One region of the Gordonia alkanivorans genome, then DNA from elsewhere that is predicted to be linked to it. Evidence: predicted binding sites of a transcription regulator. Region 1 holds the regulator's gene; the other holds the start of a gene.
What was found. Region 1 encodes HspR, which represses chaperone genes until heat shock. Its sites were predicted from a motif close to ANNTGAGTNNNNNNNACTCANNT; they were not measured.
Positions count from the first base shown of each region.

Region 2: the regulator HspR is predicted to act here: its motif matches at 4,164-4,186, upstream of clpB (ATP-dependent chaperone ClpB).

Region 1 covers NZ_CP027114.1:1,522,502-1,529,641, reverse strand. Annotated here, with positions in the region: gene C5O27_RS06975 (FAD-binding oxidoreductase) at 1-1,025, shown strand, start outside; gene C5O27_RS06970 (DUF7159 family protein) at 1,042-2,118, opposite strand; gene C5O27_RS06965 (hypothetical protein) at 2,202-3,296, opposite strand; gene C5O27_RS06960 (antibiotic biosynthesis monooxygenase family protein) at 3,337-3,639, opposite strand; gene C5O27_RS06955 (SRPBCC family protein) at 3,715-4,182, opposite strand; gene C5O27_RS06950 (heat shock protein transcriptional repressor HspR) at 4,237-4,635, opposite strand; gene dnaJ (molecular chaperone DnaJ) at 4,639-5,835, opposite strand; gene grpE (nucleotide exchange factor GrpE) at 6,051-6,674, opposite strand; gene dnaK (molecular chaperone DnaK) at 6,671-7,140, opposite strand, start outside.
Region 2 covers NZ_CP027114.1:1,650,259-1,657,398, reverse strand. Annotated here, with positions in the region: partial or broken gene C5O27_RS07590 (transposase) at 1-147, shown strand, start outside; gene C5O27_RS07585 (GIY-YIG nuclease family protein) at 292-1,383, opposite strand; gene clpB (ATP-dependent chaperone ClpB) at 1,542-4,094, opposite strand; gene C5O27_RS07575 (esterase/lipase family protein) at 4,503-5,744, shown strand; gene C5O27_RS07570 (IS481 family transposase) at 5,775-6,794, opposite strand; gene C5O27_RS07565 (DUF2784 domain-containing protein) at 6,934-7,140, opposite strand, start outside.

The DNA.
Region 1 (7,140 bases):
GCGTCTCGATGGCCGCACAGCAGATCGCCTTCCATCGCGTGATCGACCACGTCCTCGAAGCCATCCCTGCGGAGTCCGGCCACGCCGACCTCGTCGAGTTCCTCGCCCAGCTCGGCCGCGACCATCGCAAGTTCGGGGTCGAACCCGAGCACTACCACGTGATGTACACCGCGCTCATGGGCGAGTTCGCCAGTCTGATGGAGGGGTACTGGGACGAAGAGGCGCAGCAGACCGTCTCGCAGGCGATGATGCTCGTCACCGGTGTGATGCGCGGGGCTGCCGAGACCGCCACCCACCCGGCCCGGTGGACGGCAGAGGTCGTGGAGAAGTACCGAATCAGCCGCGACCTCGCCGTGGTACGACTCATCGCACATGCGCCGCTGACGTTCAACGTCGGCCAGTACCTCGAGGTCCACATCCCGCAGTGGCCCAAGCAGTGGCGCAATTTCTCGCCGTCGATCCCGCCGAACCCGGCCGGTGAGCTGGAGTTCCATGTCCGGGCGATCCAGGGTGGGACGGTCAGCTCGGCCATCGTCAGCGAGACCAGCGTCGGAGACGTCTGGACCCTGTCGCAGAGTCACGGGACCCTGCACGTCGACCGGGACCGGCCCGTCCTGATGGTCGCCGGCGGCACCGGGCTCGCCCCACTGCGTGCCCTGCTCATCGAGATGTCCAAACGCGCGGACTCGCCCCCGACCCACATCTTCTACGGGATGCGCTACCCCGGCGAGCTCTACGACCTGAGTGTCCTTCGGCGGATCGCCGCCACCAACCCGTGGTTGCAGGTCACCGCGGTGTCGGAGGAGGAGCGCGACCCGTGGTGGATCACCGCCGTGGCGACGCCGGCCGAACTCGGGATCGACCACGAGATCGGCACCCTCGCCGACGTGGTCGTCGGCGCCGGGAACTGGGAGGACCACCAGGTGCTCATCGCCGGGTCGGCGCAGATGATCGAGGCGACCCGACGCACACTGATCATCGCCGGGGTCCGCGCCAGCCGTATCCAGCACGACCCGGTGTACTGACCCGCGGGTCACCGCGTCAGGGAGCCGGCTCTCCCGGAGCCGGCACCTCGACCGTGGTCGTCTCGGTCTCGGTGATCGTGAACGGTCCCGGAATCTCCTCGGTCACCGTGGTCGTCCTCGTGACCGGACGTGGGGTGCTGGTGATCGTCGTCGTGCGCGCCTGCTGCGTCTGGGTTTCGGTCTCGGTGACCGTCTTCGCGTCCGCGCTGACGGTCACGGCAGCGGGCGTCTCGGTGACCGTCACGGGGGCGGGTTCGGTGGTGTTGCGCTCCGCGGACAGCAGCAGGGTCAGACCGACCGCGCCCAGGAACATCGCCGCACCGATCGCGGCGCCGACGAACCACCAGCGTCGCCCGGTCGACACCCGCGGGGCCGCCGCCGGCGTCGACAACGCCACCAGGGCGGCGTCGGCCGCGCCGATGGCCGAGGCCAGTGGCGGGTTGCCAGCGACCGTGACGGGCCGCTGTGCGGCGTATTCGAACGCGGGCGCGATACCGGGCATCTCCGCGCCGGGTCCCACCACGATGATCGAGGTGATGTCGCGGCCGCGCGGCAGCTTGGACACCGCCGTCGCCAGCTCGGACGCCCCGTCCGGATCGGTGACGGGGGCGAGCCGGTTGGTGGTGAAGTCGGCGGTCCCGAGGACCGCACCCGAGGTCGTGTCGACGGTGGCCACCGACGTACCGGATGCCGGAGCGGCATCCCGGTCGAGGTCCACGACGGCGACGACGCCGCCCCGGGTGGCATGGGTGCACGCGATCTCGGCGAGTGCCGAGGCGTAACCGGTGACGACGACGCGGTCGTGCCAGGACTCCCCGGCGCCGCTCGACCCGAAGGCCTGCGCCAGGTGCTTGCGGACGTCCTCGCGTGACACCGAGACGCCGATCTGATCGACGACGACCGGCACCGAATCGACCAGCTCGATGATCGCGGCCTCGACCGCGGGTGCCGACGGATCAGGCAGGTCGACGAGGTTGCTGGCCAGGATGTGGCCATCGGCGTCGCGCACCACGGACGCGATCTGATCGTCCACGACAGATATCCCGAGAACCACGGATCCGGGCAGTCCCCCACTCGCCGGATCTTGGGTCATCGTCACCTCCACATCGACGTTTGCCCATGCAGCCTAACGGCTTGGACCGAATTCGTGGCAGCCGGACCGTCGGTGGTACCCCGTCAAACCGACTCGGCGGGATGTTGGGTGTACGCGGCGTCGCGCACCGCCTCGTCGGTCTCGAGCCCGGCACCGAGCGCACCGCCGACGGTGGCGAGCGAACACGTCAGCCACGCGACCTCCAAGTAGTCGGTGATCCCGGGGTCGTGACCGAGGGCGTCGCCGAAGACCTGTGGGACCACGAGGCACAGGGCGCCGAGGGCCGCGAGAACGAAGAGAGCGGCATAGAACGCCGCGACTCCCAGCACGACGGTGATGACGGTGACGGTGTTGAACAGGACGATCTGTTCGCGCGACTGCCGCGACGACCCCCGTTCCCACAGGTTGGCGCCGACGATCAGGGTGGCGGTGATGGCGACGATCGAACCGACGGCGACGCCGGTGAGGCGGACCCAGCCGAAGGTGTCGGCCAGTAGCCAGATGTCGGCGGTGACCAGTGCGAAGACACCGGCGGCGATGGCGCCGGTCAGTGCCCGGGTCAGTCCGAGCGCGAGGCGCCACGGTCGGTTGGCGCGCACCATCCCCGAAAGGAGCCGGAGATTGCCGGTCAGCACCCGGGCGGTGAAGGCGGTGCCCGCCTCGTCGGTGTCGGTGCCGAGCTGGCGGACACGATGCCGCAGCGGCGACTTCGACGGGGACTTCTCGTGGTCGCGGAGGTCGTCGGCGTCGGCACCGAGGAGTTGTCCGACGAGACCGGTGACCGTGGTCCGCGCCCGCTGACGTAGGCCGGTCGGGCCGAGGGCGGGGACCGACAGGACCGCGACGCCGTGCACCGCGTTCGCATGCGCGACGACAGGGCGCCGGCCCACGTGCAGAGGCAGATCCGTCAGACAGATCACCAGGTCCCATTCACGTTCGAGGAGAACGTCTCTCGCGGCGTCGACGATCTGGGCATCGGTCGCGGGCGGCTGCACCACGGATGCCTCGACGATCTCGATCTGCCATCGGGCTCCGGGGAAGCTGGTCTGGACGTGCTCGATCAGGTTCGCGTCGACGAGCTTGCGCGCCAACCCGATCGGTTGCCCGGGGGCGGCCACGACTCCGAGGACGACCACCGCTTCGTCGTCTGATGTCGGCGTATCGTCCTCGAACTCCATGGAGAGGGCTTCCTTTCGCGGCCGCCCTGGGACGGCCTGGTCAGGCGGTGAAGGTCTCGATCAGGGTGTGCTGCTCGACGGCCGACGGAGCCTGCATGCCCGGGGCCTGGTCATCGGAGTGCGAGGCGCGGAACGAATCCGACTTCAGCCACGCCAGGAAGTCGTCCTTGGCGTCGAACTCCATGGTGGAGACGTAGGGCAGGCCCTCGGCCTCCGGACGCATCAGGGTCGCGCGGTGCAGGCCGGGGACACCCTTCAGCGTGGTGCGCATCGAGTCCGAGAATGCCTTCTCGAAGGCCTCGGCGTTCTCGGTGACATCGATGCGGTTGGTGATCACGAACATCTCGTCGACTCCTGGTTCGGGTCCGATAGGTCTCCGCCATCTTACCGACACGATGTCGGCAAGATGGCGGTGGTATCAGCCGAAGCGGTTCGCGAGAGCCCGGAGCGTGCTCTCGATGCCCTGACCGTTCTTCTTGTCGTAGCCGATCAGTTCCATGATCTTCGGGATCTTGAGCGTGGAATAGTCGAAGGTCTCGGTGACCTGCGTGGTCGTCGGCGACGTGGCGACGAGGTCCCAGCGCCAGCGATGACCCATGGGGTGCTTCCACTCGACGACCCGGTCGGCGTCGACGTCGGTCGCGGTGGAGGTGATCGTGTACGGGATGCCGAACTGCTTCATCCCGACGCTGAATCGCGCACCGGGAGTGAGTTTTTCCGGGCCCTTGACGGGCGTGTCGCGAACCGTCCCCGAACCGTCGAGCTCGTGATGACGATGCGGGTTGGCGATGAGGGCGAAGACCTCGGCGGCCGGCGCGTCGACGACGATGCGCCGTGAAACGCGGTGCGGGCCCGTGTCAACGGTGATGACGGTGTCGGAAGCCATACATCCAACGTACGCGGACCCTGCCGATCACCCTCGTGGAACGAGTCAGACCGTTCAGTCGCCGGATCGTCTGCGCCGCGGCTGCCACACGACGAGGGCATTGGTCCGGGGCACCGGGACGAGCTCGCCTCCGCGGCGGTTCCGCGACGCGGCGACCTCGTCGGTGAGCTCACGGACCCGCTGTTGCAGCGCCTCGACCTGATTACTCAGATCGATGATCCGTTTGATCCCGGCGAGGTTCACACCCTCCTCCTGCGAGAGACGCTGGATCTCACGCAGGAGGTCGACGTCGCGTGACGAGTAGCGACGACCGCCGCCACTCGTCCGCTGCGGGGTGACCAGACCGAGGCGGTCATAGGTCCGCAGGGTCTGGGCGTGCATGCCGGCGAGCTCGGCGGCCACCGAGATCATGAAGGTCGCGCCGTCGGCGTCGAAGTTCTTCTGGCCGGCCATGACTCATCTCCCCCAGTTCGCCCGTGGATCGAACCCGCTTGCCCGCTCGGCCTGATCGTAGGCGCGCATCGCCTCGATCGCGGCGTCGTCGAGCTTGTCCGGCACCGCGACCTTGACCGTCACGAGCAGGTCGCCTGCGCCACCCGATCGCTTGGGGACGCCGCGGCCGCGCACGCGAAGCGTCCGGCCGTCGGTGGTGTTCGGCGGGATCTTGACACCGACCGAGCCCTCGAGCGTCGGTACCGAGACCGTCGCGCCGAGAACGAGTTCGGAGATCCGCACCGGGAGCTGCACCCGAAGGTCGCTGCCACTGCGCGTGAACTGCTTGTGCGGGGTGACGTGGACGACGACGTAGAGGTCGCCCGACGGCGCTCCGCGGCGTCCGGCCTCGCCCTGTCCGGCGAGCCTGATCCGTTGTCCGTCTTCGACTCCGGCGGGGATGCGCACGTTGATGGTGCGCGTCCGGTTCTTCACGCCGCTGCCGGAGCAGTCGGTGCACGGGTCGTCGATCCGCGAGCCGGTGCCCTGGCAGTCCTGGCAGGGTTCGCTGAACCCGAAGGCGCCCTGGTTGCGGCTGACGAAACCGGAGCCGTTGCAGTTGGGGCACACTCGCGGGCTGGTGCCCGGCTTGGCACCCGAGCCGTGACAGGTGGTGCACGGGGACGGGCTGGTCACCCGCAGCGGGACCGTCGTGCCGAGCGCTGCGTCCTTGAAGGACAGCGTCGTCTCGGTCTCGAGGTCCTTGCCGCGACGGGGACGGCTGGCCGTCGACGTGCGCTGGGATCCGCCGCCACGGTTGAAGAGTCCGTCGAAGATGTCGCCGAATCCGCCGGCGCCGCCGGCCTGACCGCCGCCGAACAGGTCGCCGAGGTCGAAGTCGTTGCCGCCGGTCGTGTACGTCGTGCCGCCGCCCGGGAATCCACCCGGGAAGCCGTTGCCGCCGCCGCGGAATCGTCCGCCGGCGAACATGGCACGGGTCTCGTCGTACTCTTTGCGCTTCTGCGGGTCCGTCAGCACGCTTTTTGCTTCGGACACTCGCTTGAATCGTTCTTCGGCTTCCGCGTCACCCGGATTGCGGTCGGGGTGGAGCTCAGCGGCGAGCTTGCGATAGGCCTTCTGAATCTCTTCAGCCGAAGCGTCAGAAGCAACGCCCAGGTCCTTGTAGAAGTCATGTTCCAACCACTCACGTTGTGGAGCCACCAGACGTCACCTCCTTCAGGTCTTCTGTTGTCTGGATTGGTGTTTCAGTTGTTCCCCGCTCCCCGAGGTGCGAGCGGAGCGAGCCCACCCGCTCCCTGAGGTGCGAGCGGAGCGAGCCACGAAGGGTTCGTCGCCCTTCGTGGCTCGTCGCTTGCGCTCCTCGCACCTCAGGGATCGGTGGTCGGATCGCCCCTCATGCACGGGCGACTGTTGCCTTATTGTGCACCGGTCTGGTCGCCGGCGGGCTCGGGATCGGTGACCGTCACCATGGCGGTGCGGATCACCTTCTCGCCCAGGCGGTAACCGCAGCGGTACACCGCGCCGATGACCGGGTGGTCACCGGTGCCGTCGTGCTGGACCGCTTCGTGGAGTTCGGGGTTGAACTCGTCACCCGCGGCACCGAAGGACTTGAGACCTTCGGCGTTCAGCACTGCGGCCAGCTTGTCGGCGACGGCCCGAAGCGGGCCGGTCTCGAGATCGCCGTGCTCGCGGGCACGGTCGAGGTCGTCGAGAACCGGGAGGAGCTTGTCGATCAGGATCTGCTTGCCGTAGGCAACCGATCCCTGCTTCTCCTCGGCAGCTCGTCGCCGGAAGTTGGCGAACTGGGCGCGTTCCCGCTGCAGGTCGGCCGTCAGCTCGACGAGCCGGGCGTCCGTGGACGCCCCGTCGGCCGGCTGCTCGGTGTCGGACTCGTCCACGACGGGTTCGGCGTCGGCCGGGCCGGGGCCGGCGGCCGGCTCGTCGCGCACCTCACCCGTTTCCGGGTCGATGCGACGACGGTCGGTCACCGTCACCGGCTCCTCGCCGGACCCATTCGACGAATGGGATCCTGCGGTCACTTGTTCTCCTTGGTGTCGGCGTCGTCCACGACCTCGGCGTCGACGACATCGGAATCGTTGTCGGCGGCAGCACCGGCCTCACCGTCGGCGGACTCCGCAGCGGCGCTGGCGTAGATCGCCTGGCCGAGAGCCTGCGACTCCTCCGACAGCTTCTCGATCGCGGTCTTGATCGCGGCCGAGTCGGTGCCCTTCAGCGCTTCCTTCGCGTCGTTGACCGCGGCCTCGACCTTGTCCTTCACATCGGCCGGGACCTTGTCCTCGTTGTCCTTGAGGAACTTCTCGGTCTGGTGGACCAGCGACTCCGCCTGGTTGCGGGTCTCGGCCTCCTCGCGACGCTTGCGGTCCTCGTCGGCGTGCGCCTCGGCGTCCTTGATCATGCGGTCGATCTCGTCCTTGCTCAGGCCGGAACCGTCCTGGATGCGGATCGAGTTCTCCTTGCCGGTGCCCTTGTCCTTCGCGGTGACGT
Region 2 (7,140 bases), 130 kb from region 1:
GCTGAAACTCCGTTCGGCCACGCCAAACACAACCTCGGATTCCGCCGCTTCACCAGCCGCGGACTCGATAGAGCAGCAGCGGAATTCAGCTTCCACGCCCTCGTCCACAACCTGTTCAAAGCCATCGGAAACCCCGCCCTCACCTGACACACCGCCCGGCCAGCCACTGGCCAACCCGACCCGAACCCGACCCCCACACCAATTACGCAACAGCCCGCAGTGTCGTCCGCGAACCTCTGGAGGGTTGTCTTCAGGGGCGTTTCTCGTCGAGGAGCCGGTCACCGGGACCGGTCACACCTGTCCGTACGGGTGCCATCCGTTGTGGTTCCACTTCCCGCCGCGACGCTCGCGCACCTCGCGCAGACTCGTACCGACGTACCGCGCCTCCAGCTCGGCATCCGGCGAGCCGGTGTAGACCCACCGTTTCGGGTCGAGGTTGCCGTCGGCATCCCGATACGCCTCCCAGTAATCGACGCGGTGCACCGCGCGGACGATGTCGTCGGCGAACACCAGGACCGGGAGATCGGGCACCGTGCGATGTGGTCCGGCCCGCCATCCACTGCGCGCCCACTCATAGATCTGCTCGGCACCGGCGTCTGGTCGGGCGGAATCGTCGACCTTCACCAGCACGCACGGCTCGGGCAGCGGAGGTGCGAGCGGCGCCGCGTGCTGCAGCACCATCTCGTCCAGTTGGATCGCGCCGCTCGACGCACTGTTCGTCAGCGGGAGTCGTGCCAGGCCGGCGAACTCGACCGTGAACTGCTGGACGTACGCCGCCAACATCTCAGCGGAATCGACGACGTCGTCGCCGTGGCGGAGAATCCAGTGCTCCACGCCGAATCCGTCGGCATCGATGTCCCGGATGCGCTCCTCGGTCGCAGTCCAGACCGCCGGCGACTCGGCGTCCCCCACCACCTCCCCGGCATCCGGCGTGACACCGGCCAGCGCCGCGCGGGCGTGCTGGTGGACCCGGTTGCCGCGACCCGCACCCACGTAGAACACGGATGCGTCACGCGGATCGACCAATGCGTAGATGTAGACGCCGAGTACGGACTGGACTTCGAGGGGCACGGGGTTCGGGGCGCCCGGCGCCGCGACCCCGACCGGCCGCAGGAGATCGAGGACCGCGTCGACTACAGACGGCCGCACCCCGAGACCGCCTCCGCGCAGACCGCCGATGATCACCTCGCCGGCACGCTCACGGTCGACGAACCGTCGGCCCGCGTTGGTGTCGATCGCATTCACGACGTCGACGACCTCGGCCCTCCGCGACCGCGCATCCCGTGACGCGGAACGCTCGTCCTCGGGGTCGAGCATCTCCGCGAATGCCGCCGACTCGAGGAATTCGACGAGCGCGGTGGCCGGCAACTCGACGGCGTCCATCCTGCTCATGTCCGCGATGATGCCAGGACGCGCGGGGTTGCGAGCGGTCGACTCGCCCCCACCGACGCGTCGGCACTACCAGACCGGTCCGCGCCACCCACCGCAGACGACGAAGGGGCCCACCCCGAAGGATGGGCCCCTGGTCGTGTCACTCGTGATCAGCCGAGAACCAGTGACTCGCCGTCTGCACTGACGTTCACCGGAACGACGTCGCCGTCTCGGATGTCGCCGGAGAGCAGCTGCTTGGCGAGCTGGTCGCCGATGGACTGCTGCACCAGGCGGCGGAGCGGACGGGCACCGTACTGCGGATCGAATCCACGTGCGCCCAGCCATTCCTTGGCCTTGGGCGAGACCTCGAGGTCGAGGCGACGCTGGGCCAGCCGCTTCTTGAGCTGTCCGAGCTGGATGTCGACGATCGACACCAGCTCTTCGGGGCTCAGGGCGTCGAAGATGACCACATCGTCGAGGCGGTTGATGAACTCGGGCTTGAACGCCGAGCGCACCGCCATCATGACCTGATCCTTGTCGCCGCCCGCACCCAGATTCGAGGTCAGGATCAGGATGGTGTTGCGGAAGTCCACCGTCCGTCCCTGGCCGTCGGTGAGTCGACCTTCGTCGAGCACCTGCAGCAGCACGTCGAACACGTCCGGGTGGGCCTTCTCGATCTCGTCGAACAGGACCACCGTGTACGGCCGACGCCGCACCGCTTCGGTCAGCTGGCCACCGGCCTCGTACCCGACGTAGCCGGGTGGAGCACCGACGAGCCTGGCGACGCTGTGCTTCTCGCCATACTCGCTCATGTCGATACGGACCATCGCCCGCTCGTCGTCGAACAAGAACTCGGCGAGTGCCTTGGCCAGCTCGGTCTTGCCGACGCCGGTCGGGCCGAGGAACATGAACGAACCCAGCGGCCGGTTCGGGTCGGCGACACCGGCTCGGGCACGACGCACCGCGTCGGAGACGGCCTCGACCGCAGCCTTCTGCCCGATGACGCGCCTACCCAGCTCGTCCTCCATGCGCAGCAGCTTGGCGGTCTCACCTTCGAGCATGCGTCCGGCCGGGATTCCGGTCCACGACGACACGACCTGCGCCACGTCGTCGGGTCCGACCTCTTCCTGGAGCATCACGTCCTGACCGGCATCGGTGCCGGTCTTCTCCAGCGCGGCCTCGAGTTCCTTTTCCAGACCGGGGATACGGCCGTACCGGAGCTCGGCGGCGCGTCCGAGGTCACCGTCGCGCTCGGCGCGTTCGGCTTCTCCGCGAAGACGATCCAGCTCTTCCTTGAGGTCGCGGACCGCGTCGATGGCCGTCTTCTCCGACTGCCACCGTGCGGACAGCTCGTTGAGCTTCTCCTTCTGATCGGCCAGTTCGGCGCGCAACTTCTCGAGCCGTTCCTTCGACGCCGCGTCGGTTTCCTTCTGCAGTGCAACCTCTTCGACCTCGAGCCGGCGGACGATCCGCTCGACCTCGTCGATCTCGAGGGGGCGCGAGTCGATCTCCATACGCAGCCGCGACGCCGCCTCGTCGACGAGGTCGATGGCCTTGTCGGGCAGGAAGCGCGAGGTGATGTAACGATCGGAAAGCGTTGCGGCGGCGACCAATGCGGAGTCGGTGATGCGCACACCGTGGTGCACCTCGTACCGGTCCTTGAGGCCGCGCAGGATGCCGATGGCGTCCTCGACCGACGGTTCGCCGACGTACACCTGCTGGAAGCGACGCTCGAGCGCGGCGTCCTTCTCGATGTACTTGCGGTATTCCTCGAGGGTCGTGGCACCGACCAGCCGCAGCTCACCGCGGGCGAGCATCGGCTTGATCATGTTGCCGGCATCCATCGCGGAATCGCCTGTCGCACCGGCTCCGACGATGGTGTGCAGCTCATCGATGAAGGTGATGATCTGGCCGTCGGAGTTCTTGATCTCGTCGAGCACGGCCTTCAGCCGCTCCTCGAACTCACCGCGATACTTCGCGCCGGCGACCATCGAACCCATGTCGAGCGAGATGACGGTCTTGTTCCGCAGCGATTCGGGCACGTCACCGGCGACGACACGCTGGGCGAGGCCCTCGACGATCGCGGTCTTGCCGACACCGGGCTCACCGATGAGGACCGGGTTGTTCTTGGTCCGTCGGCTGAGCACCTGCACGACGCGACGGATCTCGGTGTCACGTCCGATGACCGGGTCGAGTTTGCCCTCGCGGGCGGCTGCCGTCAGGTCGGTCGAGTACTTCTCGAGTGCCTGGTACGTCGACTCCGGGTCCTCGCTCGTGACACGCCTGCTCCCGCGGACTGCGACGAACGCATCGCGCAGGGCCTGCGGGGTTGCTCCGGCGTTGTGCAGCAACTTGGCGACATCGGAGTCACCGGTCGCCAGACCGACGACGATGTGCTCGGTCGAGACGTACTCGTCGCCGAGCTCACCGGCCAGTTGCTGAGCTGCGCTGACCGCCGCGATCGATTCGCGGGAGAGCTGGGGGGTGGCACTGGCCTGGGCCACCGTCGGCATGCGGTCGACCAGCATCTGGGCCTGCGCACGAATGTTCGACGGGTCAACGCCCACTGCCTTGAGCAGCGGCGACGCGATGCCGTCGGACTGATCGAGCAACGCCACCAGGATGTGGGCCGGTCGCACGTCGGGGTTGCCAGCACTGGCCGCCGCCTGCACAGCAGCGCTCAATGCCTGCTGTGTCTTCGTGGTGGGGGTGAAGCTGTCCACTCGCGTGCACCTTTCTCTTTAGTCCAACAGGCTCAAGTATGAGCCATACGGAGGATGCAACGCCAACAAAGTTGAGTCCATTCCGCTCAGGGCTTCCTATTTTGTGATGTGCGTCACTCACACCAGAGTCGCCGCTTTCAATCAGATGCGCCACCTGCAAGTAGCGCGGGTGTCGTCGAGGTCGCGCTTTTGCGCCGCGGGGGAATGTCAGGCCATCGCGTTCGTGGGTCGCGCCCCGGACTGACCGTCAGAACGATCGAGTCGGATGAGCCCGGAGAACTCGCACGCGCCTCACCCGCCTTGCCGTCGTCGCCGGATGGATGAGCAGCAGTTCGTTCAACCGTCCCGGGTGACCGAAACCGCGGCGTTCCGGACCCAGCTTTCAGTGGACACACGTACACTGAAATCATGTCTGTGGATTCCGCCCCCACCCGCGAACTGCCGGCACTGGCGGCACTGGGCCGCGACGAGCTGAACAAAGCGGTCTCGGGCATCGCGGCCGTCCACTCATCCGTCGCCGACACCGTGTTCGCCGGTCTGCGCGTGGCGTGGGGAACGAGGGTCCGTCCGGCCCAGGTGATACATGACGCGATCAGCACGTCCGTCTACTCCGCGATCACATCGACCGTCGACGTGGCCGGCGACCTCGCCGAGTCGCTGACGGTTCACAACACCGGCGTTCCGTCCGAGACCAAGCGGGGCGCCACGGCCATCGGCATCCTCGACGGGTTGATCGGTGATCAACTGACCGCCGAGCGGTCACCGCTGGCCCCGGACGCCGCGGTCCGCGTGGACGGCGCCGTCGTTTCGATCACCCCGGGCGACCTGGCCACGGCCTTCCCCCGGGCCACCGGACACCTGACGGTGTTCCTGCACGGTCTGATGGAGACCGAGTTCGCGTGGGAGCGCGGAGGCAAGCCCACTTACGGCGCGCGCCTCGCCGATGACCTCGGCAGCACCGAGGTCATGATCCGGTACAACTCGGGACTACACATCAGTGACAACGGCCGCCGTCTCGCCCGGCTACTCGACGATCTCGTGTTGTCGTGGCCGGTACCGGTGACCGACCTGACCCTCATCGGCCACTCGATGGGCGGCCTGGTGATCCGCAGTGCGTGCCATCAGGCCGTCGACCCGTACTGGCCCAAGCTGGTTCGACAGACCGTATGCCTCGGGACGCCGCACCTCGGCGCACCGTTGGCACGAGGGGTTCACTGGGCGACTGCTGCCCTGCGCCTGCGGCCGACCAGCCGCCCGTTCGGCACTCTCCTCGGTCGTCGCAGTGCCGGCGTTCGCGATCTCTTCCACGGGGCGATCGCCGAAGATCATTGGCGCGACATCGATCCCGACGCCTTTAGGCAGCCCGCCGTCGATTACCCACCGCTGATGGAGGACGCACGACACCTTTACGTGACAGCGACCGTGACCCGGCGACCCGACCACCCCTTCGGCCGCATCGTCGGCGACGGATTGGTGATGACGAACAGCGGCGGCGGTCGAGATCGGAGGCGACACCTCGGATTCGAGATCGACGATGGCCTCCACATCGGCGGCGCCCATCACTTCACCTTGCTCAACGATGACGCCGTCTACGAGTGGATGCTGCCCCTGTTGAGGCCTCGGCGTGCGCTACCGCCGGGCACCGACTGACCCGCCCCGCACGATCGCGACCTCGCCCCACTAGCTGTACTGACCCGACAGGTTGGGTACGCGGTCGGCGGGTGAGTTGCCTCGGAGCGCGGTGTGTCCGCGTTCGTGATTGTAGACGCGAAGGAACTCGGGGAACGCCGCGACGCGTTCGGACTCGCTGAGGTAGGGACGGGCGTAGGCCCATTCCTCCTGCAGGGTCCGGTTGAATCGTTCGACCTTGCCGTTGGTTTGCGGCCGGTACGGTCTGGTCCACTTGTGCTCGATCTTGTTGTCGTGCAACAAGTCCCGAAATATGCGGGACCGGTAACACGACCCGTTGTCGGTCATCACCCGCGCGGTGGTGACACCGATCGAGGCGAAGTGCGCCAACGCCCGAGTCATGAACGCGGTCGCGGTTTCCTTCTTCTCATCAGCGAGGATCTCGGAGTAGGCGTAGCGGGAGTGGTCGTCGACGGCGTGATGCAGATACGCGTACCCCAGGTTGGGGCGGCCAGCAACTTTGCGGGTTCGTCCAGGCTCGCGGTGGGCACTGGAGTTGCGGGTGCCCTGGGCGCGGCCGTGTACGCGATGTCCACCGCCGTCGGGGATTCTGCCGAGCTTTTTGATGTCGACGTGGATCAAGTCTCCGGGCGCTTGGTGTTCGTACCGGCGAATCTCGCGTCTGCGGGCACGTACCGGCGCCCCGGTTGCCGGGTCGATCCACGACAGTCGTAGGCAGCCGTAGCGGGTGAGGATGCGGTGCACCGTGGAGACGTTCAACCCCAGGTGGTATCCGATCCGGGCTGGCCCCCAGCGGCGGGAGACGCGTAACCCGACGACCCGGCGTTCCCGGCGCCGGCTGGTGCGATGCGGACACGATCGGGGCCGGCTGGACCGATCACCCATTCCGGCCGGCCCGTGGTCGCGGTAGCGATCCGCCCATCGCTTGGCCGTGGTGACTGACACGTTGAACCGGTCAGCTGCGCGGCGCAGTGGCCACCGGTCGTCCACAACACACCGAGCCAGACGCAACCGGCCAGTCGGGGACAGCGGTGAATTACGGTGAGACACGAAGACCTCCGGGTTGAGGAGCGGTTCTTAGACAGCTCCACACCTCACTCGGAGGTCTTCCCTATGTCACGTCGACTCGCCGAACGCCGTACCTAACGTTCCGGGTCAGTACAACTAGCGCCGGTTGCAGGTGGCGCCTCTACCCCGAAGTCGAGATTCTGCGACGGCGCGAGCCGGTCCGCACTCGCCACCACAACCCCACCCACGACACGACAACCAGTGCAGCGACCAACCCACGAACCAACCCGAGTGCCGAATCCGGGTAGATCACCCCGGTCAGGTAGTTGTCGATGAATCCTGTCGGCGGCAATCCGGCCTCCCCGGCCCGACGCCGCGCCCAGTTCTC